3 regions of the Paenibacillus sp. FSL W8-0919 genome follow, and region 2 is predicted to be linked to each of the others. Evidence: a T-box and tRNA genes for the amino acid it is inferred to sense, from the RefSeq annotation. Region 2 holds a T-box; the other regions hold tRNA genes.
What was found. A T-box is a leader RNA that pairs with one kind of tRNA and senses whether it is charged. The one in region 2 lies ahead of NST44_RS23345 (glutamine--tRNA ligase/YqeY domain fusion protein), so its partner is inferred to be a tRNA-Gln.

Region 1 (10,152 bases), 2.9 Mb from region 2:
TAGTTTTCAGGTGATCAAATCATCACTTGAACTGAATAATGTTCCCTGATAGCTCAGTTGGTAGAGCACTCGACTGTTAATCGAGTTGTCACAGGTTCGAGTCCTGTTCGGGGAGCCATTTATGGAGAGGTGTCCGAGTTGGCCGAAGGAGCACGATTGGAAATCGTGTAGGCGTCAAAAGCGTCTCGAGGGTTCGAATCCCTCTCTCTCCGCCACTATTATTTAAGTAAGGCCCGTTGGTCAAGGGGTTAAGACACCTCCCTTTCACGGAGGTAACAGGGGTTCGAATCCCCTACGGGTCACCATCTTTCTTTTAAAAAGACTTGATTTCGTCGCCGGTTATCTGGTATAATAGAAATCGCTTTGTTACGGAGGCTTAGCTCAGCTGGGAGAGCATCTGCCTTACAAGCAGAGGGTCGGGGGTTCGATCCCCTCAGCCTCCACCATAAATAACAATGTAACCCTTTTATAATGACGCGGGGTGGAGCAGTTCGGTAGCTCGTCGGGCTCATAACCCGAAGGTCGCAGGTTCAAATCCTGCCCCCGCAACCAATTATATCGCATTAGCGATAGTGCCTCGTGGAACTGTGGTGTAGAGGCCTAACATGCCTGCCTGTCACGCAGGAGATCGCGGGTTCGAATCCCGTCAGTTCCGCCATTTTTTAACTTTTGGGATGAGATGAGTGTCCGATATGGGATTCGTCGAAGTCACGAAGAGCGTAAGGCTCGGTAGCTCAGTCGGTAGAGCAGAGGACTGAAAATCCTCGTGTCGGCGGTTCGATTCCGTCCCGAGCCACCATGTTTCACAATTGCATACGCCGGTGTAGCTCAATTGGTAGAGCAACTGACTTGTAATCAGTAGGTTGGGGGTTCAAGTCCTCTCGCCGGCACCACTATGGAGGATTAGCGAAGTGGCCAAACGCAGCAGACTGTAAATCTGTTCTCTTACGAGTTCGGTGGTTCGAATCCATCATCCTCCACCAGTTTTATAGGGGCATAGTTTAAAGGTAGAACAGCGGTCTCCAAAACCGTTAGTGTGGGTTCAATTCCTGCTGCCCCTGCCAATCGAAAATTTATAAATATGGCGGTCGTGGCGAAGGGGTTAACGCACCGGATTGTGGCTCCGGCATTCGTGGGTTCAAGTCCCATCGATCGCCCCATATTTCAAAATCATATTGGGGATTAGCCAAGCGGTAAGGCAACGGACTTTGACTCCGTCATGCATAGGTTCGAATCCTATATCCCCAGCCATGATTTCTGCGGACGTGGCTCAGCGGTAGAGCATCGCCTTGCCAAGGCGAGGGTCGCGGGTTCGATTCCCGTCGTCCGCTCCATTTTTATTTGTGGCGCCATAGCCAAGTGGTAAGGCACAGCTCTGCAAAAGCTTTATCCCCAGTTCGAATCTGGGTGGCGCCTCCATTTACCAATCTGTGCCCTTAGCTCAGCTGGATAGAGCGTTTGACTACGAATCAAAAGGTCAGGAGTTCGAATCTCTTAGGGCACGCTTTTATGCCGGTGTGGCGGAATTGGCAGACGCGCGCGACTCAAAATCGTGAGGGAAACCGTGGGGGTTCGAGTCCCTTCACCGGCATCATGCAAAAGGAATGCAAGACGATTATCGTCTGCATTCCTTTTTTGCGTTTTTCGTCTGATGATCGGTTGGTATGACAGCGTTCAACTGCAGTGAGATGTGCTTCTTGTCGAAGTGCGTTGTTCCTATGAAAGAAGAGCGCGGGTTTCTATGGATCGAGCACCGTTTGGATGCAATGGCGAATAGGCGATCCGGCCCGCTTTAAAATGGGCCAGGAATGGATTGGACGCAGGTCTATAGAAGGCCCCGACTTAGGTCTAGGTGCAAAAACCGTCCGCAGTCCGTTTTAGTGAAGCGTGAAATTACCTAGAATAGAGTCATAAGGTTGAACACATAAACAACGATCAAACGACAGAAAGGCGGTGTATAAATGAGATATTCGAGAGGAAACGGATTAAGTCTCCTGCTGATTGGTTTAGGGGTTTTGATTCTTCTGGGTGTATTCGCTCCTCTGCTCGGATGGTTGTTCAGTCTTTTGCTTCCCGTTCTGATGATCGCTTTGGGATATTACGGAATTCGGAGAGGCAACGCTCTGATCGGGTGGATCATTCTCGGTATCGGCGTCATCTGGTTGATGGGTAAGCTGTCTTGGCTCATCGGTCCGGTACTCGGTATTATCCTGATCATCTATGGGTTGTCCCGATTCAAGAAGGGAAGACCGCGTTACTAAATGCGATTATAGGATAACAGCCAGCTGAAGTTAAGGATAAGAAGTTGATAGAAGAGGAGGGCTAAACCCAAATGAGTGTTTTCAGACGGATACGAGATATTACCGTTGCAACCTTGAATGAAAGACTCGAGCAGAGTCAGGATCCGGTCAGATTGATCGACCAGTTCCTTCATTCGACAAGACAAGACATCACGGAAGCCGAGAAGCTTCTGCAGCAATGCCAGACTCACTCCAGGCAACTGAAGCAGCAGGTTGACCAAGCCGAGACGATGCGGGATAAGCGTGAGGAACAAGCGCTGCTTGCATTGAAAGCCGGTGAGGATCATCTGGCGAAGCTGGCACTTCAAGAGAAGCTGATCTATGAAGAAAAGATTGAACAATACCAAGGCTTGTTGTCTACCAGCCTGGAATCGCTGAGAGAGATTGAAGAGCAGCTCGGGGAGCTCCGCATGGAGTATCAAACCGTATACAGCAAGCGTCAATACTATGTTGCCCGAATGGAGACACTCCGTCTGCAGCAGAAGATGAATGAACGCACCGGTGCATACGGTGGTCAAGATGTTCCGAAGATGTTCAACCGGCTCGAGGATCGCATCAGCGATTGGGAGCTTGAAGCCAGAAGCTTGCGCGATTTACGCCGGATGGGCCAGGAGTATGTGGAGCAGGCAGGCAATACCGTCTCTTCCGTACTCGAAAAGGAGCTTGCCCGTTTGAAGCAAAAGCTGAATGACAGCGGAAAGGAGTAATCATGACTAGATTGTACCGTTCTACCCGAGACAAAATGTTTACCGGGTTGATCGGCGGCCTATCCGATTATTTCGGAGTCGAATCGACCATCCTCAGAATTATATTTGTAGTCAGTATCTTTTTCACTGGCGGTACAACACTATTAATTTACCTGATCGCGTCGTTGGTTGTTTCCAAAGAGCCGCCGTATTACCACGATCCATACGCACCTCATGGAAGACATGGAGGACATGGAGGCTATCGTTTCAATGATGCACCTGGACCCGGATATAACGGCTATAACGATAACTATGGTCGTCCAGGATATCCGAATGAAGGCGGCTTTGGACCGAAATATGATCGATCCGGCCGGCCGGATCCAGGCTATGGTCCCCGGAATAACGCATCCGCCGATTCCGGTCTGGATGCGATGATGCAAGACATCGAGAAGAAGGCATTGCAAAAAGAAATTGAAGAGTTGAAGAAAAAACTATCGGATTATGAGAAGGGAGATAAGTAACATGGGAGTATTTAAAAGAATTAAAGATATGACAAAGGCGTCGGTGAATGAGCTGCTGGATAAGGTAGAAGACCCGATTGTGATGTTGAACCAGTATCTGCGCGACATGGAAGCAGAAATTCACGAGGCTGAAGTAACCGTAGCGAAGCAAATGGCGAATGAGCGTCGGATGAAGCAGCGCGTGGACGAAGCGGTTAAGATGGCTGCACAGCGCGAGGCACAAGCCGAGCTGGCTCTGAAGAACGGTCAGGAAGAAGTTGCACGCAAGCTTCTGGAGGAAAAAATCTACTTCGATCAAAAAGTTACCGAGTACTCCGAGCTGCACCTGCAATCGGAATCCCAAGCTAAAGAACTGGTTGCCCAGCTTCATCAAATGAAAGACGAGTTTTATAAAATGCGCAACAAGCGCAATGAGCTCGTAGCTCGTGCGCAAATGGCCAAAGCCAAGAAGCAAATGTCTCAAGTGAGCAGCTTGCATACGATTGAGAGCGGCAGCGCTTCGATGGGCTTCCACCGCATGGAGGAAAAAATCATGCAAATGGAGGCAGAAGCGGACGTGCTTCGCGCACCATACCGTCCGAACAACGCGGCTTACACCAGCCCGGTGGATGCCGAGAAGCAGCTGAAAGTCGATGAGCAGCTGGAAGCGCTAAAGAACAAACTGAACAACACCTCGAAATCGGAGTAATTGTTCAGGAAACTTAGCAAAATAAATGAAAAACCGTATGCGAAATTCCGGGTTCATATGATATGCTATACGGATGAAGCAGTCCGAGTAGTATAGGACAAAGCCATACCGTGAGGGGCTCCTCATGGATATGGCTTTTCCCGGCTTTATATTTCGTCATCAAGGAGGTGCGACATGGATCGAAACCGCTGGATCGCAGTAGGGTTCATCTGTTTAGGTTTTATTATGCTCTTCGGCCGATGGTTCGGTTTCTTTACCATTGTCGCCCTGTTGCTCATGTTTGCAGGCGTGCTTCAGGTCCGCACAGGCCAAGTGAAGAGAGGCTACATTCTGCTCGGGGTCGGAGCTGTCATGCTGATGCTGGAGCACCTCATGCTGATTATCGGCGTCAGCCTGATCTCGCTTGGCATTTTCTACGGAAAATCCAGACGGGCGCATGGTACAACCGGCTATGTCCAGAAGCAAAGCTTTATGTCCAACTTCGATTGGGACCAGTCGCCATGGGTTATGCGCAGTCTGAGCATATGGCATGTGCTCGGAGAAGCTGATGTGGACCTGTCCCTGGCTCTGCCGGAGGAGCGTCATACGGTTATGATGTTTCACGGTTTGCTTGGGGATATCGATCTGATGATCCCCGATTATTACGGGGTGGAAATCGAGGCCTTCATCCTGTTCGGATCGATCCATATGGGCGACCGGAAGGAGACGGGCATCATGAATCGCGTACGTTATCAATCTCCCAACTATGAGACGAGCGAATATAAAGTGAAATTCATCGTTTCGTATTTAGGCGGAGATTTGAGTATACGAATGACGTAAATGACTTATTCATACATTGGATTTGGATACCAATCAGGAGGGTTGCCCCGTGGAAACGGAAAAAAAAGCAAACATCATAACCCGTAGCATGCGCGAGGGAGCCCTTCTGGGATTGGTTGTCATGCTGATCGTGTTGTACTTGCTGTATACATACGGGTACTTACAGCCGTTTGAGACCTGGAAGGGGCGGATTGAAGCGCTGATCACCATCGTGCTTCTGCCGGTCGGTCTTGGGGCCATTTATGGGTTTTATCAAGGATATCGGGTCAAACGAAGAATTGATCTTGTACGGGAAACGCTGGTAAGCTGGGAGAAGGGTAGTCTGACCGATGTGATGCCGGATATCGGGGAGGACGAAGTCGGACGGCTGGGCGAGCAGCTGGTGCGCATCAGCAAGCGTTGGGAGGACCAGGTCTCCTCCTTGCAGCGGCTGTCGACCAATAACGCCCAGCTGGCGGAGCAAGCCCGGGTGACGGCGATCGTCGAAGAGAGGCAGCGACTGGCCCGCGAGCTGCACGATGCGGTGTCCCAGCAGCTGTTCGCCATTTCGATGACCGCCACGGCGGTTGGCAGAACGCTGGATAAGGATTTTGACAAAGCCCAGCGCCAGGTGGCTCTGATCGAGGAAATGTCGGCGGTTGCCCAGTCCGAGATGAGGGCGCTGCTCCTTCATTTGCGGCCGGTCTATTTGGAGGGTAAAGCCTTGGAGCAAGGTCTGCGGGATCTGATTAAAGAACTGCAGATTAAAGTGCCGATGGAAATTACGTTTGAAATGGACGAGGATATTCACTTGGTGAAGGGAATCGAGAACCACTTGTTCCGGATCATTCAAGAGGCCATGTCCAACACGCTTCGTCATGCCAAGGCGGACAAAATGGATATCCGCATTCACCGGAGGCAGAATACCGTTCGGGTAATGCTCCGCGATGACGGTGTCGGGTTTGAGCTGGATGACAAGAAGCAAACCTCTTACGGCCTGTCGACCATGCAGGAACGGGTCACGGAGATCGGGGGCTCCATTCAGTTTATTACCGCCCCCGGCAAAGGAACACGTATTGAAATTACGGTACCGCTGATGAATGAAGAACGCAAACGGGGGGATAGCGATGGAAACACCGATTAAAGTGCTGCTGGTGGACGATCACGAGATGGTCCGGATCGGCCTCGCCGCCGTGCTGGGCACGGAGGATGGGATCGAAGTTGTAGGGGAGGCAGGCAGCGGTGAGGAAGGCATCCGGCTTGCTCAGGAGTATCAACCGGATGTGGTGCTGATGGATCTGGTGATGGATGGAATGGACGGGATCGAGACGACCCGGCAGCTCATGAAGCAGTTCCCGAATCTCAAGGTGATTGTGCTGACGAGTTACCTGGACGACGAGAAGATGTATCCGGTCATTGAAGCCGGCGCCTTTAGCTATCTGCTAAAAACATCCCGGGCCTCCGAGGTTGCGGACGCTATACGCGCAGCGGCACGCGGACAGTCGGTTCTGGAGTCGCAGGTCGCTTCCAAGATGATGAATCGTTTCCGTCATCCGCAAAACGAGGCTCCGGCTCATCAGGATTTGACGGACCGGGAAATGGAGGTTCTGCGTCTGCTCGCCCAAGGCAAATCGAATCAGGATATTGCCGATGAGCTTATCATTGGAATCAAGACGGTGAAATTTCACGTTACGAATATTCTGGGCAAGCTTGGCGTTGAGGATCGTACCCAAGCGGCTATATATGCGTACAAAAATGGGTTGGCTGAGTAGAAGAGCCGGCTCATTTTTTTATGCCTGCTTGTATATTTTCCTCCCGAATCGGCGATCCTTTTACTAGATTGATAGATTGCACGGGGAGCGTGACGAGCGGTGAGGAGAATATCATTTCAAATATTGGGGATGGTAATGGTGCTATGCAGCTTGGTGGGAATACTGGTCGGATTTTCAGACGTAAAATCCAGTCCGTTGTCCGGAAGTGCTCATGAAGCACCGGCCGCAGCTGCTCAAGCAGAGCGCGATTTGCGGCTTCTCCTCCAGCTTGGACGGGAGCATGTGGATTCGGACGTTCGCTTCACCGTTAAACTGCAGGGTGAAAGTCAGGCGGTCTCCAGAGACCAAGCCATGGCTTCCGCTGAGCAGGTTGCACAGGCACTCGGCCTTCCTGCAGTCACTGCAGGAAAGGTGCATGGAAACGAAGTGTTCCGTTCCGAAGGGACTCTCGAGGGCCTTCCGGTCCAGATGGATTGGGCGCTTACCCATCTAGGGGGAAGCTATGTACGGGTAATGCTGACCGCCGAAGGGGAAGCGCAGGGCGAGCGGATGATTGGGATGCAGCAGCGCGTGCTGGATGAACTGGCTCATGCCGGCGTCGAGGCCGCGATGAATGCTGCCGTTCAAGGCTACAGCGCAAGGCAAGAAGGAGCTGCCGAGACGATCGGTCGGCTTGAAGGGGATCTTGGCCGGACATTGACGATGCGCTTGGTGGAGGATTATGAAGACGGAAAGACGGTCAGCCGATCCTACGAAGCTCCAGCGCTGGGCACTTTCGTCAAAAGCGGGGAGCAACCGATTCATATGCAGCTGGCAGTGCATGAAGATTCGATGAAGAAAAGTAGTAGAATCACGATCGGATTTCCCGTCATTACTGTAGAATATTGAAAACAGCATCTGAAACTATAATGAAAAAATGCGGAATGAGATAGCATAGTTGATATGAATGTGCTAAAATGTCATCAAATCAAAGAAAGTCCAGATGCATAAAAATACACTATATTACATAGAAAGAATGAGGAGCCATGGCTGAAAAACAAAATCTAGATACATTGAAGGCACCGGGAGCGGTATTTTTCATCTTTGGGGCGACCGGTGATTTGGCAAGACGCAAGCTGTTTCCGGCGATCTACAGTCTTTATCGTGAAGGGAAACTGGAAGAGGATTTTGCAGTAATCGGCGTGGCGCGTCGTCCGCGCACCCAAGAGGAATTTCGGGAGGACGTTTACCGTTCCATCCAGGAATTCTGCCGGTACAGTTCCGAGCAGGATCAGGAGTGGAATGCCTTCGCGCAGCATTTTGAATATAAATCATTAGACATTAACAATATCGACGGCTTCCGTGAGCTTCGCGAACAAACGGAGCAGCTGGAAGCGAAGTTCAACATCCCGGGCAACCGCCTGTTCTATCTGGCTCTTGCACCGGAGCTGTTCGGCAGCGTATCGTTCAACCTGATGAAGGGCGGCATGCTGGAAGGCGCAGGCTGGAACCGTCTTGTGATCGAGAAGCCGTTCGGCTACGATCTGGAGTCGGCTGCCAAGCTGAACGAAGAAATTCGCAAAGTGTTCAAAGAAGAAGAAATCTACCGCATCGACCATTACCTCGGGAAGGAAATGGTTCAGAACATCGAAGTCATCCGCTTCGCCAATGCGTTCTTCGAGCCGCTCTGGAACAACAAGCATATCGCTAACGTTCAAATTACGCTTGGCGAGACGGTTGGCGTAGAAGAGCGAGGAGGCTACTACGATCATGCCGGCGCCCTGCGGGATATGGGTCAGAACCATATGCTGCAGCTGCTGACGATGATCGCGATGGAGCCGCCTAGCCGACTGCTTGCCGAGGACATTCGGGATGAGAAGGTCAAGGTGCTTCGTTCCCTTCGTCCTTACGCTACCCATGAGGAAGTGGCGAAGAACGTCGTTCGCGGCCAATATACAAGAGGCTCTGCGGGCGGCAAGGAATTGCCGGCATACCGGGAAGAGGATAAGGTGAACCCGGAATCCAATACGGAGACGTATTTTGCCGCAAGAGTCTTTGTCGACAACTTCCGCTGGGCAGGCGTTCCGTTCTACATCCGCACTGGCAAGCGTCTTCCGGTCAAGACGACCGAGGTGGTCGTGGAATTCAAACGGATGCCGAACAACGTATACTTGGGCCAAAAGCATTCGCTTGAGCCAAACCTGCTTGTTATTCGCGTTAACCCGATGGAAGGCATCTATGTGAAGATCAATGCCAAGAAGCCGGGCTCTGAATCGGAAATCGCGCCGGTGGCCATGGATTTCTGCCAAAGCTGCATCGTCGGCATTAACTCGCCGGAAGCGTACGAGCGGCTGCTGCATGATGCTGCCCGCGGAGACTCCACTTATTTCACCCGCTGGGATGAAGTCGCTTCGGCATGGTCCTTCGTGGATCGCATCGCAAGCGCTTGGAGAGAGAACCAGGGTGAGCTGGAGTCCTATCCTGCCGGCTCCTGGGGCCCGGCCAAGGCCGACGAGCTTCTTAAGGAAGACGGCTTCCACTGGTGGCCGGTGAACGGTCAGCTGGAAGATAATGTGGTTTGGCTAAAAGGCGAATAACGCGTTCGATATATGCCTAAAAATCATCCCCATGCGCACGTGCGTGGGGATGATTTGCGTATCAATTGTGGTACAATGATATACATGACTTTAGTAATGAAGGGATTTGTGTGATGGCAAAGCTAAGCGATGAATTAAAGCAGGAAGTGGATAAACGCCGTACGTTTGCGATTATTTCCCACCCTGACGCCGGTAAAACAACGCTGACCGAGAAGCTGCTCCTGTTCGGGGGCGCCATTCGATTGGCGGGAACTGTTAAAGCGCGCAAGGCGAGCAAACATGCGACAAGTGACTGGATGGAAATCGAGAAGCAGCGCGGTATCTCGGTCACTTCATCCGTCATGCAATTTGACTATCTTGGGCATCGGATTAACATTTTGGATACCCCGGGCCACCAAGATTTCAGTGAAGATACGTACCGTACGCTGACCGCTGCAGACAGCGCCGTCATGTTGATCGACGTAGCTAAAGGGGTCGAGGCCCAGACGATCAAGCTGTTCCAGGTGTGTGCGAAGCGGGGCATCCCGATTTTTACGTTTATCAACAAGCTGGACCGGGAAGGGCGGAGCCCGTTCGATCTGATGGAGGAGCTGGAGCAGGTGCTCGGCATCCGTTCGGTTCCGATGAATTGGCCGATCGGCTCCGGCCGGGATCTGTGCGGCGTATATGATCGGGTGAAGAATCAGGTTGAGCTGTTCCAAGGAGATGACCATTCAACGATCAAAGTGCAAAAGGTTGAAGGCTATGAGGACCCGCTGATCCGCGAGATGGCCGGCGATTACTTGCATGATCAGCTGTGCCAGGATTTGGA
Region 2 (10,152 bases):
GTGCCATCTCCACCAACTCCTCATCCTCTTTGCTCCTTATTATATATACCGACCATCGGTTTGTAAATACGAACGACAATAAATGAGAGCCGTCCAAATTTACAACCCGCTCACAATGTCATGCGATCGCCGCGACGACATATGAGCAAGCTGTAAATCTGACGGCTTTGATTTGATCTGTTTGATTGCCCGGAGGATTCCCCAATCTATCCGGCATGGGACCATCTATTGTTCTGACGAGGCGGGGTATATTCTGAACAAATGTACGTATAGAACGACACTAATAAGTGCTGACAGCAGGATCAGGCTGAATATTCCCATTGGCGGAATCCACGCCGATAAAAACACAGTGACCGGCGCCAAAAATCGCCCGATCGTATACTGCAGATTGTCAGCGCCCATGTATTGTCCTCTTGCATGCTCCGGAGCATAATGGCTGATAAAGCTTTGCATGACCGGTGAGCGGACAATCTCGCCGAATGTAAACACGATCGTAACGATAAACAAGAACCATAGATTGGTGCTGAAGCCGAGGGCAAACGTCCCTAATCCGGATAACAGCGATGACATAATGAATACGTCGCGCTCCTTCCAATGGCGCAGCCACTTGGTTACCGGCAGGATAAACAGCACAAACAAGAGACCGTTCAGGCCGAGCAGCCAGCCCAATATCTCGGTGCTCGAAAGCATCAGCTTGCCCTCCTCCCAGGAGAACAAAGCCTGAGCAGGCACGTAGTTCGTGACGTAGACGGCTAAATACAAATCCAGCTGCATAATCGCTACCAGCGCGAATATCCCTGCTAGTATGTACACCAGAAACACCTTGTCGCGAAAAATAACGCCGTATCCCTTCCACTGCTCCCTCCATATTTCGCCAACCGTTGCTGAACGGCCAGCGCTTCCCTCCCCAGGCGGCATGGATTCTTTAACGATCAAATAGATAGCGATGAAATACAGCAGCAGGATGAACGAGCAGGTCCACAGCAGCTCCTGCCGGTAATGGAAGAAGAATACCGCTCCAAGCGCCGGGCCTAACACTGCCCCGATATTATTGGCGGTCGTGAACGTAGCGAACACTTGACGCCGGTCCTGTGCCGGAACCAGGTCCGCCACCATGGCCGTGCTGGCCGGCCGATAAATGGCACCGCCGAAGCCAATGGCAATAAACGCCGCATAATCGAGCCAATGGGAAGATGACAAGGCGAATACGGCGAACATCAAGGTTTGGAGCGCAGCGCCCGTCAGCATGACGGGACGGCGTCCGATCCGGTCCGCCAAAGCGCCTCCGATCAAGCTCCCTGCCATGCTGAATAACGGGGGAACCGTCATCAGCATCCCCGCGATATCATTTCCTAACGCATTCCCGAAATAAACCGCGATAAACGGAAAGTACATCCACACGAGCATATTGAACAGCGCTTCGCCAAATAAGCGAACTTTTAAATTGGTATTCCATAATCGAATTTGCATAAGAAATAGGCTCCCTTTAGCTATACAACGCGATGGCTAAGCTCTGACTTCCCGGCCGGGTATCACCTACTATAAAATAATTTCCTGGCAAAATATAGACTTATATTAGGCGTTCGTTTATACTAATAATATGAAAATCGAATAAGACCCCGTTTGATTCAAATGTTCCTTAAATCGAACGTACGTTCTAAATCTAATGATTAAAGACGCCTCCGCGGAGGCGTCTTTTTTAGACTTAAATGCATCATCGTTCTCTGGTTAATCGTTCAGCTGCTTGGTCTCGTATAACCGCTCGAAGATCAGCCGGCTCACCTCGGACACACGTCCTTTATCTTGATATGTCAACCATGCCAGCTCCTCGATCTCCGAGGCTGGCGACAGCTCTCCGTCCGCCTCTGCCGTATAACAGGACATCTTCACGATGGCTCCATCGGTTTTACCATGAGCCTCCGCCTCGAAGGTTCCGTAGTGCACGGCGCTTTCCGGTTGTATCCGAACGGACAGCTCCTCTTCAATCTCCCTGGCAAGCGTTTCGAGCTCCGTCTCGCCGGCCTCACGCTTTCCGCCGGGAACATAGTACGTATCCTTGCCTCTGGAACGGGCGCATAAGATGCGTCCGTCAACCACATGCAGCCATGCGACTTTATCAATGATCGATCCCATGTTTACTCTCCTCCTTCGCGAACTTTTCGAGCTTCTTGCTTCTCTTGTGATCCTCCTAATTTAAACACCAGAATGCCGCCGATGATAACCAACTCCAATCAGCTGGTTTATTGTAAAAGGAACCTTAGCAAGACCGAGCCATCCCATGGAATCCCACAAGAGGGCGAACCCGAGCTGTGACGTCATGACAATCGATATGGCGAACGTCGGTCCGAGCATTTTCGTAGCTTGAACCAGACAGATCACCACGCCTACGCCGATGACCCCGCTGATCCAATACCAGGGCTTCATCTGGTCCAGCTGGAAGGTGGCGGTACCCTCAACTGCCAAGCTTATGATGAAGGATGCAGCAAAGCCCAATCCAAGCACCAATGTTGTCGTTGACCATAGTCCCGTGGCAGCATTAACCCGGTTGTTGAATATATTTTGCAGACTTACCAGAGCGCCGGCTATAAGCGCCAATACCAATCCTCCGGCCACATTCCGCTCCTCCTTCACTTTCCTCATATGGCGTTCTTAGCGGTCATTTATTCTTCGTAAATATTGCCCCCGGCCACCTCGAACAGCTTCTCCCGATTCTTGATCAGGATGATGCCGCGGCGGCGCTCGATCAAGCCGTCCTTGCAAAATTTATGAATCACCCGGTTCAGATGCCTGTAGCTTGTCCCGAGCAGATTCGCAATATCTGACAGCTGGAAGACATCTGGAGGATCGGTTGCGAACGCTCCGGAATCGCCTTGCGAGACCGAAAGCAGATAACTGGCCAGACGAACTTCCACCGGATGCATCAGATTAAAGCTCATAAAATTGGACTTAATATAAAATTTGCGGGTGACGATCTGCAACAGAAACTGCAGCAGCGGCGGATGGGACTGACCGTATTTATTCAGCCAACGATGATGAACGGCAACCATGGTCGAAGGCATCACCGCCTGCACCGTGTTGATGAATGGATTTCCTTGAATATACTCAATATCACCAATCACCTCCAGCGGCGTTTTAAAGGACAGGATGAGCGCCCTGCCTTCCGGTGACGTTGTAAACACCTTGATTTTCCCTCCAACAAGCACATAAAGGTATTCAGCGGTCTCCCCCTGCTTGCAAATGCTCTCTCCCTGTTCGTACTCACACAGCAGCAGATGGGGCTCCAGTTCTTCCGGGAACACATGCTCCATCTGGTGCTCGCGAATTAAGGAACGCAGGCGTTCCGGATCGCGACTTTCTTTCATCGATCAGTTCACTTCCCATCTGTTCATGATTCTGTCCTTTGCTGCTACATTTTAAGGAACAGCACACCGGCGATCATCATGGCAATGCCAATGCATTGAGCTGCCGTAATCCTCTTCTTGGCCACGCCGAACCATCCGCCGGCGTCAATCACGAACGTCAGGCTCAGCTGTGCGATCAACAGCGCCGATATCGTCAAGGTTACCCCGATATGCCGGATCGCGGTAACTTCACTGAATATGATCGGTGCCGCCAAAGCGCCTCCTAATACATACAGCGGGTTCACCTGCCTAACCCAATACTGCTTGCTGTCACGGACAAACGACAAAATTACCAAAGCCATCAAAAACCCCGTCAGCTGCGTTACGGATGCCGCCGGCCATGTTCCCATATCCTGACTGATCCTTGCGTTCGCCACACCCTGCAGCGTTATGCATGCACCGCCCAGTATAGCAAATACAATTCCTCTCATGCGTATAAACTCCTCGCGTCGTAATTGATCTGTATATTATTAAAGAGTATATCCGGCATTGGGGAAAAGGACATATGTCCTAAATGGGGCGAAAATGATTAAACTCCGATTGCATCTATGACTTTACCCTCTCTATGGTCTAAAATAGAATCTATGTATTCATGTTCATCGCCCATGTGGAAGGAGATTCATATCATTCATGACGAACAAACAAACCTCATCCGAATCGCTGCGGCATAGTCTGCAATCGGACTGTTCCAGCTGCTTCGGCTTATGCTGCGTGGCGCTGCCCTTCGCGGCATCATCGGATTTTGCGGTGAATAAGAACGCCGGAACACCCTGCAGCAATCTGAGAGCCGATTTCCGCTGCGCCATCCACGATCATCTTAGACAAAAGGGCTTCCGCGGCTGCACCGTTTTCGATTGCTTTGGCGCAGGACAGAAGGTATCCCAGCTTACTTACCAGAGACGCGACTGGCGGCAGTCAACTGAGACCGCCAAGGAAATGTTCGAGGTATTCCCGATAATGCGGCAGCTCCACGAGCTGTTATGGTATTTAAGCGAAGCATTGGAACAACAGCCGGCGCAAGAAATTCATGCCGATATCGAACGAGCGCTGGAGGAGACCGAGCGGATGACGCTTCTCCCTCCGCCAGCTCTGCTGAAGCTCGATGTGGCAGCTCATCGGGCCGAAGTCAATTTGCTCCTGCTTCGGACAAGCGAGCTTGTCCGGGAGAATGCTCGCCGTAAGCACACCGGTCCTCCCGTCAGGAACAACATCGGCGGCCGGGGTGCGGATCTGATCGGCGCCAAGCTTAAGGGCGCAGATCTTCGATATGCCAATCTGAGAGGGGCTTATCTCATCGCAGCTGATCTGCGCGGCGCGGATCTGAGGGTAGCCGATCTGATCGGCGCGGATTTCCGGGATGCGGACATTCGGGGAGCCAATCTGACCGGATGCCTCTTCCTAACCCAAGCCCAAGTCCAAGCCGCCATCGGGGATGCGAGCACGAAGCTCCCGCCTTCGTTAACGCATCCTGAACATTGGCCGGCCTGATTCGTTCCCGATGGAATGCAGCGAATGCAACTCTATTCCTAGCGTTCGCAAAGCTTAATGCATCGCATACATGGTCATTTGAACATGTCGCTGTTCTGCCTCTTCCACGAATCCTTCAACGGCACAACGCGGTTAAACACAAGATGCCCGGAATGGGCGTGCTTGTTATCGAGACAGAAGTAGCCGTGTCGGATGAACTGGTAGGTTTGATGGAATGAGGCATTGCTTAGGCTCGGCTCAAGAAAAGCCGTCTCCACCCGAATCAACAATGCCGGGTTCAGGAGCTCCTTCCAATCGTTGCCGGATTCTGCAAGAACAGCGGTCTCCTTCAGAAGGCGATCATACAGATGCAATTCTGCATGGATCCCGCAACTCATGGATACCCAGTGAATCGTCGACTTGACTTTCCTTGCGTTGAACCCGCTTCCGCTTCGTGTCAACGGGTCATAGGTGCAGTGCAGCTCGGTTATTTTACCGGTTAACGGGTCCTTTACGACTTCCTCGCAGCGGATAAAGTAAGCTCCCTTCAGCCGCACCTCCTGCCCCGGCGACAGCCGGTGAAACCCTGCGATCGGATCCTCCATGAAATCCTCCCGTTCGATCACCAGTTCCCTGGTGAACGGGACTTTCCTGGTTCCCAGGGATTCATCGCCTTCATGGTTCCGCAGAACAAGCATTTCCGTCCGGTCCGCCGGAAAATTCGTGATGACCACTTTCAGCGGGTGCATCACAGCCATGGCATTCAGGGACCGCATCTTCAAATCCTGGCGGACAAAGTGCTCCAGCATCGCCGAGTCCACGGTACTAGGATTTTTTAGCGCGCCAAGCTCTTCGAGAAATCGTCGAAGCCCTTCCGGAGTCACGCCCCTACGGCGCAACCCTTGCAGTGTCGGCAGTCTTGGGTCATCCCAACCGTCGACATAACCCCCATCAACCAGCTCCCTCAAATATCGCTTGCTCGTAGCCGTTCCCGAAATATTCAGCCGGCCGAATTCCCTCTGCTTGGGAGGCTCCGGAATATCAAGCTCCCTCAGTACCCATTCATACAGCGGGCGGTGATCCTTGAACTCAGCCGAGCATAAGGAGTGCGTAATCCCTTCAATGGCATCCTGGATCGGATGGGCAAAGTCATACATCGGGTAGATACACCATTCATTTCCGGTTCGGTAATGCTCCGCATGGATAATCCGGTACAGTACGGGATCCCGCAAATTGAGATTAGGCGATGCCATATCGATCTTCGCCCGAAGCACCTTCGAGGCGGCTGCAAACTCTCCATTCTTCATCTGCTTGAATAAGGACTCATTTTCTTCCACCGTCCGGCCTCGGTATGGACTATCCTTCCCCGGCTCGGTCAGCGTTCCCCGGTAAGCAGTTATCTGCTCCGGACTAAGGTCGCAGACATAGGCCTTGCCCTTGCGAATCAGCTTGATTGCGGCCTCGTAGATTTGCTGCGAGTAATCCGATCCGAAATATACATCCGGCTTCAATCCAAGCCATTCAATATCCTGTTTGATCGCCTCCACATATTTAACGTCTTCCTTAAGCGGGTTCGTATCATCGAAGCGCAGATTAAACCTGTCGTCAAACCGGTCAGCGATCGAATGGTTAACCTGGATGGCATATGCGCTTCCGATGTGAAGATAACCGTTCGGCTCGGGCGGGAAACGCGTCGCGATCGGCCTGCTGTACACTCCGCTCGCGATGTCCTCCCGCACAATGTCCGTCAGAAAGTCGGACTTCATAGCTTCGTTTCTTTTGTCAGTGCTCATGGGTACAACCTCCTCTAAATTAACATGTTCATTTCCTCTGGAACGACAAAAAATCCCGCCCCCAAGACAAATGTCTTGGGGACGAGATTTGATTTCGCGGTGCCACCCCTATTTGCCGATATCTCACGATACCGGTCTCATCAGGTACGGCCATCGGCTGACGGCTTATACCCTAGCTCTATAACAGGAGCTCCTGTCGCACCATCTGCTTATGTAAACCACAAGTTCCGATGCGCCGCTCAGAGGCTTGGTTCAACGAAGGGTTTCCCGCCCCTTTTCAGCTTGCCGGGGCTCTCTGCAGGGAATCCTGACTCGTCTACTCTTCTCTTCATCGCGTTTATAATTTGAATTATAGTATCATCAAAGAACGCAAAAGTAAATCATGGAATTGCACGCCTGGTGGCATTTACACCGGGAGCAGCTTCACCGTCGCCTGTTTGCCGCTCACTTGGATGCCGGTTTCCTTCGTTCCCTTCCCGGCCAGATCGTGGATCAACCGTTCCAGCAGCTTCCTGGCGGCATCGCCCTCCTTGCCCTGAATGCGGATGATCGGCTGGACCGCCTTGCCCGATTCAAGCAGCTTCTGCATTTGAGACAGCTTGGTGTCATAGTCGTGCTCCTCGATATGTACGGTGAGGCGAAATTCTTTCACTTTGATCGGACCGCTGGCCGGCTTCTGTCCTTTCTTCTCCTTCGCGGCCTCCTGCTTGGCCATTCCTCGGCTGACCAGCTTGCATGGCGGAGGGCTGCTGAACAGCGAAGTGCACACTAAATCCGCCTTATTCGCTTTCGCCAGGGCTAATGCCTCGTCCCGTGGCATGATGCCGAGGTCCTCACCGTCGAGTCCCGTCAGTTCAACCTCGCGTGCTTTTATTTTCTCGTTCATCATCAACATCCGATTGCCTCCTTCAGATCCATCCCTGATACGTAAGGATAGCATACCATACCAGGCAAAAAAAGATCGCCCAAGCACATCGCTTGGACGATCCTCAGCAGCATCTCCTCACTCGTCGCCTTAAGAGCTTTTGAAAGGGATATGGGCTCTCGATCCCGGCTATCTTCAACTACTGATAGTTAGGATTCAGTATCCGTGCTTTGTAGAATGCAGCACCGGTCTTGGTACGCGTTGCACTCGGAAGGAAAAAGTCTGCCGAATCCGTACACCACGTGTAAAGCGTACAGCCGCCGACCGGATTCTTCGCGACATCCGCGACCGTTTGCACCACCTGGCCTGATGACTGATTACCGACAGCCTTTACGCCCACCCGGCTGATCTCGTCAGCTCCCGCATACGTAAGATCGAGCGAATTGGTCGATTTGACGTATTGATATACCTTCCCACCCGATGCCACCCACAATCGGTCAAGGTCTCCATACACCGGTTGTATGTCATGCCCGTTCAAGCGGGTAACATCCAGTCGAACATGCTCGGTCAACGTCGGGCTCGCGGCTGTTCCCCCTACCTTCAACCCAACGATCGCCCCATTTCCCAGGCTCCATAATATTTCATTATGCGGATCCCAAGATACGCCGTGAGCGCTCTCCAAACGATACTCTGCGTATGTCATTGAATGACAGCTCTGAGACGATGTATAAATCCGTACCCAGCCTCCAGTGCTTGCTGCAACGGCAATGTTGCCGTTGGGCAGAAGTTCGGCGGAGTGGGGATTGCCGCCTACATTCGCTGCCCAGAGCTTATAATTTCCTGCAGGATATGGAATAATCGCGGCCAATCCCCTTGAGTCGGTAACGAGCATAACCTGGGTTCCGAAGAAAGCGCTGTTTCTAATCCGTGCTTCCGTCGGCAATCCCCAATAGGCTGTAAACTCAGCGAAGCCGTTGGATGCACTGGGTGCCCAAGACCATTTAACGGCCCTGGAATCATTCCAATCAGAGACGCCAGGGTCCATCACCAATATTTTTTTGGACGCTTGATCGCTCATAGCGATATCATAATCCTCCTGGAGAGGCGAAGATGCGTCCACCCAGCTCATTCTTAGGTTATCCCCGGCAATAAAGAGAGTCAGGGCAGCCAGAGAGATACCAGCAGCGAGCAGCAAATGGCGCAGCCGGGATGTCATCTTCTTCCGATTATTCATTTGATCCCTTCCTTTCATCATGTGTTCACGGAAGTTCGATTGCTTTCGGATAAGCAAGATCATAGCTTTTGATCAATCGTTCCCAGCAAGCTGCCAATTCCGAAGGAACAGGTCTGCGGACCTCGAACATAAACGGACCTTGGTAATCGTGCAGAACCAATGCTCGCAAAACCTCGTCCCACCGAATGGAGCCCATGCCCGGCATCCAGTGTCTTTCATCTCGACCGTCGCAATCCGACATATGGACCGTGAAGATGCGTTCGCCCTGTTCTCTGATGAAGCATTCCGGGGCTTCCAGCAGAAGATGGTTGACATCACAACATATGCCGAGCCGAGGATCCGCTGCAAGCAGACTTGCGATCTCCCGGCCCGAATTCCCGAGGCACGTGCGCGGCAAGCATTCAACTGCGATCCGTATGCCGAGCGCTTCCGCTTCATCTGCCAGCACCGATAATGCCCTCCTGCACGCTTCCAGCCGTTGCGGACGTTCCTCATCCGTAATTGGCTCCCAGCTTGGATGGAGTACAACCATGGGAATGCCCCATTCATGGGCAAGCTGCATCAACCGGCATAATAAGCGGGAAGCCTCGACAGAAGCCGCTTCGCTGACGGCCGATATATCGAAGGCGGGGCCATAAGGCAGATGCAGCGTCCAAATGCTGATTCCAAGCTCTCGACTATTCTCGATCCAAAATCTGCAGGTCCGCTCATTCACCGGATTGAACAGATCGAAGGCATCGTTTCGCCAAGCCAGCTCGATAACCTTAATGCCGGCTTGATGAACAGCTTCAATATCGACATGACCATCGGCCCAATCATTTAACGAGAGCGATGTTCCAAGCGGCCACCTGGAAGGATGATCCGATAGGACAGACCGATGCTTCTTTAGTGAAGTCATGCTCCAGCCTCCTTATTGTGATCATAGACGGGCTAATATCCCGGGGCCCAAATCCTAGCCTTGTATATCGCTGTCCCTTTGCGGATCCGATTCGATGTCCCGTGTAAGCGGATCTCGTCCGTCGTCCATTCATAAAGTCCTCCCGGTTTGGGCGCAGCAGAAACGATTACGCCAGAAGGTTGATTGCCGATGCTCTTCACATCATGCCAATCCACAAACGGGCAATCCGCATATTCACTCACAAACCGACCGGATGGTATGACGTACTGGTAGACATGCGAAACCGTAGTGATCCACAAGCGATCGTCGTTTCCCCACACGGGCTGGAGATCATGGCCGTACCTGCTTGGCAGGGGAACCCGATCGTCCACCGCGATCTCCGGTTGATCATCTGTTCCTTCGAGACGGAGGGCTACCAAATCATGATCGCCTAGAGCCCATAATACATTTCGGCGAGAATCCCAATGCAAACCATGCGAACCAGGAAGCGGAAG
Region 3 (10,152 bases), 3.2 Mb from region 2:
CTTGCTGACTGTATTGTTCTTAATCCATTTATCCATTACGGCCCTCCTTCCGTTTCCAGAAGAACGTGCGTTTCTCCTTCGTGGATGCGGCAGGACGCATCTCCTCATACAGCTTGGAGATGAGGGATTCTTCCTTGATATCCCGAACCACTTGCCCATTCAATGCTAACGATACTTGACCGGTCTCCTCCGATACGACCACCGAGATCGCATCCCCCACTTCACTGATTCCTATGGCTGCGCGGTGTCTGGTACCAAGCTCTTTGCTTATAAAAGGATTCTCCGATAAGGGTAAGTAACAGCCCGCCGCGGCAATCTGTCCGTTCTGGATAATAACCGCTCCATCATGAAGCGGCGTGTTCGGTATGAAAATGTTAATGAACAATTCCGAGCTGATCACCGATCGCATCGGAATGCCGGATTCGACATACTCATTGAGGCCGGTTGTCCGCTCAAATACGATGAGGGCACCGATTTTTCGCTTCGACAAATAATTAACGGCCTTAATGGTTTCGCTAATTAATTTATGGGTCTCTTCATCGGCGTCCGCCGTTCGTCCGAAGAACTTGCCGCGGCCAAGCTGCTCCAGTCCACGTCTAAGCTCTGGCTGGAAAATAATAAAGATGGCCAGCACCCCGAACGTGAAGATCTGATTCATCAGCCATTTGAGCGTGTACAGATCGAACCAGGTGCTGAGCGCCCAAATAACGACCAGTACCAAGATTCCTTTCAACAGCTGCACAGCTCTTGTGCCCCGAACGAGCAGAATCATTTGATATATAATATAGGTAACGATAAGAATATCGATTATATCCTTGATGGTTTCTCCCCAGGTCATATCCGTGAAATACTCCATACAGCAACCCCCGTCAATTCCATTAAGTGCGGGTTCAAAAAATCTGCCCTTCACTGGGAACTTTTTGAACGTCCTCATGCATAACGCTTGAGACTATATATGTAGTATGTACTCTACACTCTCTAGGTTATAACGTTAATCTTTCCGATGCAAGCGAATGCCTCGTCCATAACCTGCTTTTTGCAGATTTTTGTAATAAAAGAAGCGCCGTCTTTTCACTGAAAAGAGGCGCTTGTATTCAGTAAGGTGCAGGCGATTCTTATCGGTAAGCGACATCTGTGAACAGATTGGAGATTTTGTACCATATCCAATCCATTGCCTTATCAATATCTTTAACTTGACCTGCTATATGAGCGGTGGAGGCCTGGAACAACTCCCCGTCAATGACCGTGAGATTTCCATTCACTTGGCCATAGACCTTAGTCTTCCCATTCTCAACGGTTATATCTCCCGCAATGACCTGATCGGCAGGAATGATGACCGTGTCACCTTCAATCACCAGCTTCTCGAATTCATCACTCTTCACAACCAGCTGGTTCTCTTGGTTCCAGAAGCTGATGGTGCTAAAGAGCATGACCACGACAAACATGGCTGCCGCCGTAAGCGCAGGATGATTCCTAACCCAGGTAACCCATGCCTTCTGCTTCTTAGGCTTAGGCAGCATGCCCATAATGCGGTCTGCTAGATCATCTGATGGCTTCGTCGCATGATGAGTTAAGGAAAATAGAAGCATATCGGTATGCTCCAGCTTCTCGAAATTGACTCGGCACTCGGCGCATTCCTGCAAATGCTGCTTCAATTCAAGCTGCTTCGGCTCGGACAAGTCATTATCCAGATAATCATGCATCAAAGAGACGGCTAATTTGCAATCCATTTGTGAGCCAATCCTTTCGTTCAATCTCTTTGCTGGGTCCATTCCCCGTCGGGGGACATAAGACTTGCTTATTGTTCATACGTGCAGGAGTCACGGATGTTTCAAATATTTTCGGATAAAAAAACAATTTTGTCTGCAGAGTCCGATGAATCGTGGGAATCAGCCCTTGCCGATTCATGGCCGTATCTTAGGCGACAACGCCAATCGGGCGCCGTCTTTGGGTCAGCAAGAAAAAACCACCCTGCAGTGGCCCGGCTTTTCTTACAATTTATGCTCCAGCTTTTTCCTAAGGAATTCACGTCCACGGTGGACTCGCGTTTTGATCGTTGTTACAGGCAAGTCCAATATCTCGCTAATCTCTTGCAGCGATAAATCCTGTATATACCTCAGGATCATGATCGTCTTGTACTTGGCTGGAAGCCCCTCGATCGCTTGGTGGATGATCCGCTGCGTTTCCGACAGAAGCGTTTCACTCTCCGGTGTGCGATTGTCACTCGGGATGAGGGAATAACCGTCCATACCGTCGCTGTCGTTCAGTTCCGCATCCAGCGAGAAAGAAGGCTTGCGCTTTCGCAGCCGATCTATACCAAGATTCGTCCCGATCCGGTAGATCCAGGTCGAGAATTTTTGGTTTTCGTCATAACGATCCAGGTTTTTATAGACACGCAAGAACGTCTCCTGTACGACGTCCTCCGCCTCATGGCGGTTGCTTAGCATTCGGTATGCTAAATGAAAGATCTTATCCTTGTACAGTTCCACAATTTCGGCAAACGCTCGCTGATCGCCTTTGCGGGCCAGCTTTGCCAGTCTTACATCCAAATTTTCCACCATAACTCCCCCAGAATGGTCTGATGGGTAACGTTGTTTTAAAAGCATCATTCAAATGGTAATTCAACTGTTTCTAAAAATCAACAACTATTAGAAATCCAACCGAAAATTTCGAATGGATCAAAACTTATCATGCCCCGTGCTCCCAAAATGAATAAGAGCGATCGATCCGGTATAAAACAAGGCGAGGCTCGAGCGAGCCTCGCCTTGTTCATGAAGATCGTTGTCTTGCCGTGCTTTATCGATACATTGCAACTTTGGCCGGGATCAGCCCGTATTCCGGAGCCCTGCGGCAATGCCGTTAATCGTAAGCAGCACTTCCCGAAGCAGCTCAGCGTCATCCTGCCCCTGCTCTCTTAAGCTGCGGAGCTCGTTGAGCAGCTGTACCTGCAGGTAGCTAAGCGGATCGACGTAAGGATTGCGGAGTCGAATCGATTCCTGCAGGACCGGTTGATTATCCAGGATGTCCTGCTGCCCGGTAATTTTGAGGACGAGATCCTTCGTCAGGTTGAACTCTTCCTGGATCAATCCAAAGATGCGCTCGCGTGACGTATCGTCCTTCGCCATTAAGGAGTACTCCTTAGCGATGATCAGATCGGCCTTGGCAAGTGCCATCTGAAGGGTATCAATCAGCGAAGTAAAGAACGGATAGTCCGTGTACATCTTCTGAAGCACCTTCAGATTCTCTTCCTTGCCTTGGTAGAAGCTCTGCAAGCCCGTACCAGCCGCATACCATGCCGGGAGGAGGTAACGGCTCTGGGTCCATGCAAACACCCAAGGAATGGCTCTCAGGTCCTCGAAACGGTCGCTGTTCTTGCGCTTCGATGGGCGTGAACCGATATTTAGCTCGCCAACTTCCGGAAGCGGCGTCGATTCTTTGAAAAAGCTGAGGAAATCCGGGTCACGGAAGATCAGATCCTGATACTTCTTCTGCGCTGCCTCCGAGATCCGGGAGGCGATTTCCTCCCATTCTTTATCGACGGATTGGGTTTCCGGATAACGTGCATTGATCGATGCCGTAATGAGCGCGGAAGTGGCTTGCTCCAGGCTTCGATAAGCAATCCCTTTCAGGGAATAGCGCGACGAGATGACCTCTCCCTGCTCCGTAATCTTGATGCCGCCGGCAATCGTGGACGCCGGCTGTGCCAGAATACTGCGGTTCAGCGGCATGCCGCCGCGTCCCAAGGATCCGCCCCGCCCATGGAAATACTTCACCTTGATGCCAAATTCGTTGGCAACCGCGGTGATTTCCTTAAGCGCCACTTGAAGCTCCCAGTTGGCCGTAATGGCTCCGCCATCCTTGTTGCTGTCAGAGTAGCCGAGCATGATCTCCTGTAAGTCATTCATCGCGCTTACGGCTTCGCGGTAGATCGGAAGGCTGAAGAGCTTACGCATGATCTCAGGCGCTGCGTGCAGGTCTTCGATCGTCTCGAACAACGGTGCTGCCTGCAAGGTGGCAACAACCGTGCCGTCCGTATCCTTGCGGAACAATCCGGCTTCTTTCGCGAACACCATCACTTCCAGAATATCGCTTGCGCCCTCAGACATACTGATCAGATAGCTCGATATGCACTTCACGCCGAATTCCTTCTGAGCACGGAATACGGTACGGTACACTTCCAGACACTCCTCCGTACTGTCGCTGTACTCCTGATAAGGAGTCGTCAGCGGACGAGGGTCATTCAGCAGGCCGTTCAGGAGTGCAATCTTCTCATCTTCGCTTAATTGCACGTAATCACTGGTAACGTTCATTTTGTGCAAAATCTCAGCCATCGCATTCTCATGCTCTTTGCTGTGTTGTCTAATATCCAGGGTTGCGGTATGGAAGCCAAACAATTCAACCTGGCGAATCAGCTTTTGAATGTACGTATCGGCGACATAGTCAGCAAAATGGAAGCGCAGACTGCGGTCGATGATCTTCAAATCTTCAATGAATTCTTCCGGTGACTGGTAGCGCTCGCTGCCGATCATGTCGTCATCGAGAATATGACTGATTTTGGCCAGCATATAAACGAGCTTAATACGATACGGCTCTTTCTCATTGTGCCAAATTTCCATCTTCTTCAGCGTAACGTTTTGGCGGTCCTTCTCAATGGACGCAATCAACTCGTCGGATACGTTGACAATGGTCGAGCTGAAGCTGAGATACTTCATAAAATCACGCAGGATCCGCTGATATTCTCGGATTGCCAATTTACGCTGCATCTCGAGGGTTTTCCAGGTCACGTCCGCCGTCACCGAAGGATTACCGTCCCGGTCTCCGCCGATCCACGATCCGAAACGAAGATACGTCGGAACATGCCAATGATGGCCCGGATAATACTTATTCAGGCAACGCTCCAGTTCTTGATAAACCTCTGGCAGAATGTGAAACAGTGTCTCATGGAAATAATACATTCCGTTTCGGACCTCATCCAGAACGGTCGGCTTACGGTCACGAAGCTCATCGGTTTGCCACAGTGTAATCACTTCATTCAGAAGCTTCTCCCGCAGCTGTTCTCTTTCGCGGAATGTTAATGTTGGGTTGTCCAGCAGCATCACATCCTCGGCGATCCGTTTATGGATGTCGAGAATGGCTCTGCGCATCGCTTCAGTAGGGTGAGCTGTCATGACCAGCTCAAGGGATAGATTTTCGAGAATTTCTTGAACTTCTTCAAAAGGAATGTTGCGTTCTTTCAGATCCTGGACCGCACTTTCAATGGATCCCGGCTGAACGCCTTCACCAGCGGAGCGCTCATAATCGCGTTTCCGGCGGATTCGGTGATTCTGCTCGGCGATGTTAACCAATTGGAAGTAAATCGCAAATGCGCGGATCACCTGATGACGGATGTCCGGTTCCAGCGTGCTGATGATTCTCTTAAAATCTGCGAACAATTCAGGAAGAAATACGGATCGCAACGATTTGCTCGTTTCGCGAATTTTCTCAACTATATCTAAAAGCTCGTTGCCTCCTTGGTGGACAAGAACTTCTCCAAGAATATTGCCAAGGAACCGTACATCTCGCCGCAGCAGATTGTTGGAATTACTCTTTGCGGTTACTGTAAGTTCAGTCATGCTACTCCTCCCATCTCAAAGCCCTTTTTACGCGGTTTATCTCTAGAACATAACGCCTTCCTAACATCATACAATAAATGCGGGCGAAAATCTTCACTTTTCAACCGAAAAAATTAGCCAGAACGACAAAATTCATTCCCTTGAAAAGCGCCAACATCCCATATGCGACAAGCCCTGAAGCCATTGGCAAGTCTCTTCTTTAGTACATTAACACTTCGCAGAAACATCGTCCAGATATGTAAAAAAACATCACACATGGTGATGTCCTGCTATATTATGGAGCGGGTGATGGGAATCGAACCCACGCTACCAGCTTGGAAGGCTGGAGTTCTACCATTGAACTACACCCGCATATCAACCCACAAAAGTGAGACTAAGCTTTGAAACAAACGCCGATTACTTTTGCGGGACCAAATACTTAAGCAAATCGGGATGACACGATTCGAACATGCGACCCCCTGGTCCCAAACCAGGTGCTCTACCAAGCTGAGCTACATCCCGATATGAACTTAAAATGGCACGCCCTGAGAGATTCGAACTCCCGACCTTTTGATTCGTAGTCAAACGCTCTATCCAGCTGAGCTAAGGGCGCAAATGGAGCGGACGACGGGAATCGAACCCGCGACCCTCGCCTTGGCAAGGCGATGCTCTACCGCTGAGCCACGTCCGCAAATATGGTGCGCGTGGAGGGACTTGAACCCCCACGTCAAAGACGCTAGATCCTAAGTCTAGTGCGTCTGCCAATTCCGCCACACGCGCACAAGATAAAACACTGGTGAGCCATGAAGGACTCGAACCTTCGACACCCTGATTAAAAGTCAGGTGCTCTACCAACTGAGCTAATGGCTCGCATTCAAGGCGCTGCCGAGACCTCGGTTCACCTTCAAAGCTGATCTTCACCTTAATTGAAGTGAAAATGGCTGGGGATATAGGATTCGAACCTATGCATGACGGAGTCAAAGTCCGTTGCCTTACCGCTTGGCTAATCCCCAATATTGTTCATGTAACTAGCATGTCCAATTCAAGATTGAAACATGAATGGTGGAGGCTGAGGGGATCGAACCCCCGACCCTCTGCTTGTAAGGCAGATGCTCTCCCAGCTGAGCTAAGCCTCCGTGTTGGTGACCCGTAGGGGATTCGAACCCCTGTTACCTCCGTGAAAGGGAGGTGTCTTAACCCCTTGACCAACGGGCCACATGTTCATGCTGCTTCTAAGTTGCTAAAGAAGATCTGGAGCTTCCAACCGGGATCGAACCGGTGACCTCATCCTTACCATGGATGCACTCTACCTACTGAGCTATGGAAGCAGGTGGCTCCCCGAACAGGACTCGAACCTGTGACAACTCGATTAACAGTCGAGTGCTCTACCAACTGAGCTATCAGGGAATATGTATTCGCTTGGCGGCGTCCTACTCTCCCGGGACCCTTCGGTCCAAGTACCATCGGCGCTGGAAGGCTTAACGGTCGTGTTCGGTATGGGAACGCGTGGAACCCTTCCGCCATCGCCACCAAACGTGATTTTTGCGCTGCGCTTTGCTTCAATGATTGCTCACCAGCAAAATATCAAGCCTTAGATAAGGCATGCAGCTTCAAAATCGTTTCAAGATTTTTTGAACCTTGAAAACTAGATACGAAACGTCTTTGCGTTGTTTAGAATCCGTAGCATTTCCCCAATGTTGGATCGGGGTCCCCGAAAAGTATTCGGCATCCGCTTCAAAGCTTCGCTTCACTTTTTGGGGTGTTGTTTAGGATAAGCCCTCGACCGATTAGTATTGGTCAGCTCCATGCATTACTGCACTTCCACCTCCAACCTATCTACCTCGTCGTCTTCAAGGGGTCTTACATACTGGGAAATCTCATCTTGAGGGGGGCTTCACGCTTAGATGCTTTCAGCGCTTATCCCGTCCGTACGTAGCTACCCAGCCATGCTCCTGGCGGAACAACTGGTGCACCAGCGGTACGTCCATCCCGGTCCTCTCGTACTAAGGACAGCTCCTCTCAAATTTCCTACGCCCACGACAGATAGGGACCGAACTGTCTCACGACGTTCTGAACCCAGCTCGCGTACCGCTTTAATGGGCGAACAGCCCAACCCTTGGGACCTACTTCAGCCCCAGGATGCGATGAGCCGACATCGAGGTGCCAAACCTCCCCGTCGATGTGGACTCTTGGGGGAGATAAGCCTGTTATCCCCAGGGTAGCTTTTATCCGTTGAGCGATGGCCCTTCCATGCGGTACCACCGGATCACTAAGCCCGACTTTCGTCCCTGCTCGACTTGTAGGTCTCGCAGTCAAGCTCCCTTATGCCTTTGCACTCTTCGAATGATTTCCAACCATTCTGAGGGAACCTTGGGGCGCCTCCGTTACTCTTTAGGAGGCGACCGCCCCAGTCAAACTGCCCGCCTGACACTGTCCCCGTACCGGATCACGGTACCAGGTTAGAACCTAGATACGATCAGGGTGGTATCCCAACGTCGCCTCCACACAAGCTGGCGCTCATGCTTCAAAGGCTCCCACCTATCCTGTACAGATCGTACCCAAATCCAATATCAAGCTGCAGTAAAGCTCCATGGGGTCTTTCCGTCTTGTCGCGGGTAACCTGCATCTTCACAGGTATTAAAATTTCACCGGATCTCTCGTTGAGACAGCGCCCAAGTCGTTACGCCATTCGTGCGGGTCAGAATTTACCTGACAAGGAATTTCGCTACCTTAGGACCGTTATAGTTACGGCCGCCGTTTACTGGGGCTTCGGTTCACAGCTTCGGGTTTAACCCCTAACCGCTCCCCTTAACCTTCCAGCACCGGGCAGGCGTCAGCCCGTATACTTCGCCTTGCGGCTTCGCACAGACCTGTGTTTTTGCTAAACAGTCGCTTGGGCCTTTTCACTGCGGCCCCCTCGGGCTATTCACCCTACCGAGGCACCCCTTCTCCCGAAGTTACGGGGTCATTTTGCCGAGTTCCTTAACGAGAGTTCTTCCGCGCGCCTTAGAATTCTCTTCTCGCCTACCTGTGTCGGTTTGCGGTACGGGCACCTTCACCTGACTAGAGGCTTTTCTTGGCAGTGTGAGATCATGACCTTCGCTACTGTAATTTTCACTCCCCATCACAGCCCAGCCTTATCGATGTGCGGATTTGCCTACACATCAGCCTCACTGCTTGGACGGACATCCATCAGTCCGCGTCACTACCCTCCTGCGTCACCCCATCGTTCATAACGGTTTACGGTGGTACAGGAATTTCAACCTGTTGTCCTTCGACTACGCCTTTCGGCCTCGCCTTAGGTCCCGACTTACCCTGAGCGGACGAGCCTTCCTCAGGAAACCTTGGGCTTTCGGCGGATCAGATTCTCACTGATCTTTTCGTTACTCATACCGGCATTCTCACTTGTATGCTGTCCAGCGCTCCTTACGGTACACCTTCAACCTACATACAACGCTCCCCTACCCCTGAATCGACTTCACTCCGCCTTCGAAGTGTGTTTAACCCCTGAGAGCATTTGGTCATCCTTGATTTCATCTCAAGTCTGACAAAAATGTTCAACTCAGGCTCACTACCTCAAAGAAGCAGTGAAGTCGATTCAAGCCATAGCTTCGGTGGTGTGTTTAGCCCCGTTACATTTTCGGCGCAGAGTCACTCGACCAGTGAGCTATTACGCACTCTTTAAATGGTGGCTGCTTCTAAGCCAACATCCTGGTTGTCTGTGCAACTCCACATCCTTTCCCACTTAACACACACTTGGGGACCTTAGCTGATGGTCTGGGCTGTTTCCCTTTTGACAATGGATCTTAGCACTCACTGTCTGACTCCCGGATATAAGTCTATGGCATTCGGAGTTTGACTGAGCTTGGTAACCCTTGCGGGCCCCGCACCCAATCAGTGCTCTACCTCCACGACTCTAATTTCCGAGGCTAGCCCTAAAGCTATTTCGGGGAGAACCAGCTATCTCCGAGTTCGATTGGAATTTCTCCGCTACCCCCACCTCATCCCCGCACTTTTCAACGTACGTGGGTTCGGGCCTCCAGTGCGTGTTACCGCACCTTCACCCTGGACAGGGGTAGATCACACGGTTTCGGGTCTACGTCCACATACTAAAGCGCCCTATTCAGACTCGCTTTCGCTGCGGCTACGGCTTCTCGCCTTAACCTTGCATGGGAACGTAACTCGCCGGTTCATTCTACAAAAGGCACGCCATCACCCATCGATCGGGCTCTGACTTCTTGTAAGCACACGGTTTCAGGTTCTATTTCACTCCCCTTCCGGGGTGCTTTTCACCTTTCCCTCACGGTACTGCTTCACTATCGGTCGCTAGGGAGTATTTAGCCTTAGCAGATGGTCCTGCTGGATTCATACGGGGTTTCACGTGCCCCGCACTACTCGGGATCCGTCTCGGAGGGTTCACATTTTCGATTACAGGGCTTTTACCTTCTATGGCCGGCCTTTCCAGACCTGTTCGTCTAATCTAAACCTTTGTAACTCCATGTGAGACGTCCCACAACCCCAGAGAGCAAGCTCTCTGGTTTAGGCTGTTCCGCGTTCGCTC

Region 1: it encodes a tRNA-Gln, which carries the amino acid that the T-box ahead of NST44_RS23345 (glutamine--tRNA ligase/YqeY domain fusion protein) is inferred to sense. The anticodon was not compared.
Region 3: it encodes a tRNA-Gln, which carries the amino acid that the T-box ahead of NST44_RS23345 (glutamine--tRNA ligase/YqeY domain fusion protein) is inferred to sense. The anticodon was not compared.

What each region holds. Positions count from the first base shown of each region.
Region 1 covers NZ_JBBOPV010000001.1:2,223,292-2,233,443, forward strand. Annotated here, with positions in the region: tRNA gene NST44_RS09680 (tRNA-Asn) at 43-118, shown strand; tRNA gene NST44_RS09685 (tRNA-Ser) at 124-215, shown strand; tRNA gene NST44_RS09690 (tRNA-Glu) at 231-305, shown strand; tRNA gene NST44_RS09695 (tRNA-Val) at 371-446, shown strand; tRNA gene NST44_RS09700 (tRNA-Met) at 476-552, shown strand; tRNA gene NST44_RS09705 (tRNA-Asp) at 582-658, shown strand; tRNA gene NST44_RS09710 (tRNA-Phe) at 724-799, shown strand; tRNA gene NST44_RS09715 (tRNA-Thr) at 818-893, shown strand; tRNA gene NST44_RS09720 (tRNA-Tyr) at 898-983, shown strand; tRNA gene NST44_RS09725 (tRNA-Trp) at 991-1,064, shown strand; tRNA gene NST44_RS09730 (tRNA-His) at 1,085-1,160, shown strand; tRNA gene NST44_RS09735 (tRNA-Gln) at 1,177-1,251, shown strand; tRNA gene NST44_RS09740 (tRNA-Gly) at 1,260-1,334, shown strand; tRNA gene NST44_RS09745 (tRNA-Cys) at 1,346-1,419, shown strand; tRNA gene NST44_RS09750 (tRNA-Arg) at 1,431-1,504, shown strand; tRNA gene NST44_RS09755 (tRNA-Leu) at 1,512-1,591, shown strand; gene NST44_RS09760 (hypothetical protein) at 1,962-2,261, shown strand; gene NST44_RS09765 (PspA/IM30 family protein) at 2,333-3,007, shown strand; gene NST44_RS09770 (PspC domain-containing protein) at 3,010-3,507, shown strand; gene NST44_RS09775 (PspA/IM30 family protein) at 3,509-4,195, shown strand; gene liaF (cell wall-active antibiotics response protein LiaF) at 4,370-5,014, shown strand; gene NST44_RS09785 (sensor histidine kinase) at 5,064-6,137, shown strand; gene NST44_RS09790 (response regulator) at 6,121-6,765, shown strand; gene NST44_RS09795 (YwmB family TATA-box binding protein) at 6,865-7,653, shown strand; gene zwf (glucose-6-phosphate dehydrogenase) at 7,791-9,341, shown strand; gene NST44_RS09805 (peptide chain release factor 3) at 9,455-10,152, shown strand, end outside.
Region 2 covers NZ_JBBOPV010000001.1:5,163,565-5,173,716, forward strand. Annotated here, with positions in the region: gene NST44_RS23310 (DoxX family protein) at 1-7, opposite strand, end outside; gene NST44_RS23315 (MFS transporter) at 226-1,470, opposite strand; gene NST44_RS23320 (NUDIX hydrolase) at 1,729-2,133, opposite strand; partial or broken gene NST44_RS23325 (DMT family transporter) at 2,136-2,640, opposite strand; gene NST44_RS23330 (Crp/Fnr family transcriptional regulator) at 2,661-3,362, opposite strand; gene NST44_RS23335 (DMT family transporter) at 3,407-3,832, opposite strand; gene NST44_RS23340 (pentapeptide repeat-containing protein) at 4,032-4,889, shown strand; gene NST44_RS23345 (glutamine--tRNA ligase/YqeY domain fusion protein) at 4,964-6,661, opposite strand; T-box leader at 6,736-7,002, opposite strand; gene infC (translation initiation factor IF-3) at 7,068-7,556, opposite strand; gene NST44_RS23355 (DUF6528 family protein) at 7,726-8,760, opposite strand; gene NST44_RS23360 (sugar phosphate isomerase/epimerase family protein) at 8,786-9,658, opposite strand; gene NST44_RS23365 (DUF6528 family protein) at 9,691-10,152, opposite strand, start outside.
Region 3 covers NZ_JBBOPV010000001.1:2,007,751-2,017,902, reverse strand. Annotated here, with positions in the region: gene NST44_RS08760 (CdaR family protein) at 1-36, opposite strand, end outside; gene cdaA (diadenylate cyclase CdaA) at 29-856, opposite strand; gene NST44_RS08750 (zf-HC2 domain-containing protein) at 1,116-1,730, opposite strand; gene sigW (RNA polymerase sigma factor SigW) at 1,992-2,561, opposite strand; gene ppc (phosphoenolpyruvate carboxylase) at 2,826-5,612, opposite strand; tRNA gene NST44_RS08735 (tRNA-Gly) at 5,890-5,963, opposite strand; tRNA gene NST44_RS08730 (tRNA-Pro) at 6,040-6,113, opposite strand; tRNA gene NST44_RS08725 (tRNA-Arg) at 6,128-6,204, opposite strand; tRNA gene NST44_RS08720 (tRNA-Gly) at 6,208-6,282, opposite strand; tRNA gene NST44_RS08715 (tRNA-Leu) at 6,288-6,371, opposite strand; tRNA gene NST44_RS08710 (tRNA-Lys) at 6,386-6,461, opposite strand; tRNA gene NST44_RS08705 (tRNA-Gln) at 6,530-6,604, opposite strand; tRNA gene NST44_RS08700 (tRNA-Val) at 6,652-6,727, opposite strand; tRNA gene NST44_RS08695 (tRNA-Glu) at 6,732-6,806, opposite strand; tRNA gene NST44_RS08690 (tRNA-Thr) at 6,844-6,919, opposite strand; tRNA gene NST44_RS08685 (tRNA-Asn) at 6,923-6,998, opposite strand; rRNA gene rrf (5S ribosomal RNA) at 7,009-7,125, opposite strand; rRNA gene NST44_RS08675 (23S ribosomal RNA) at 7,359-10,152, opposite strand, start outside.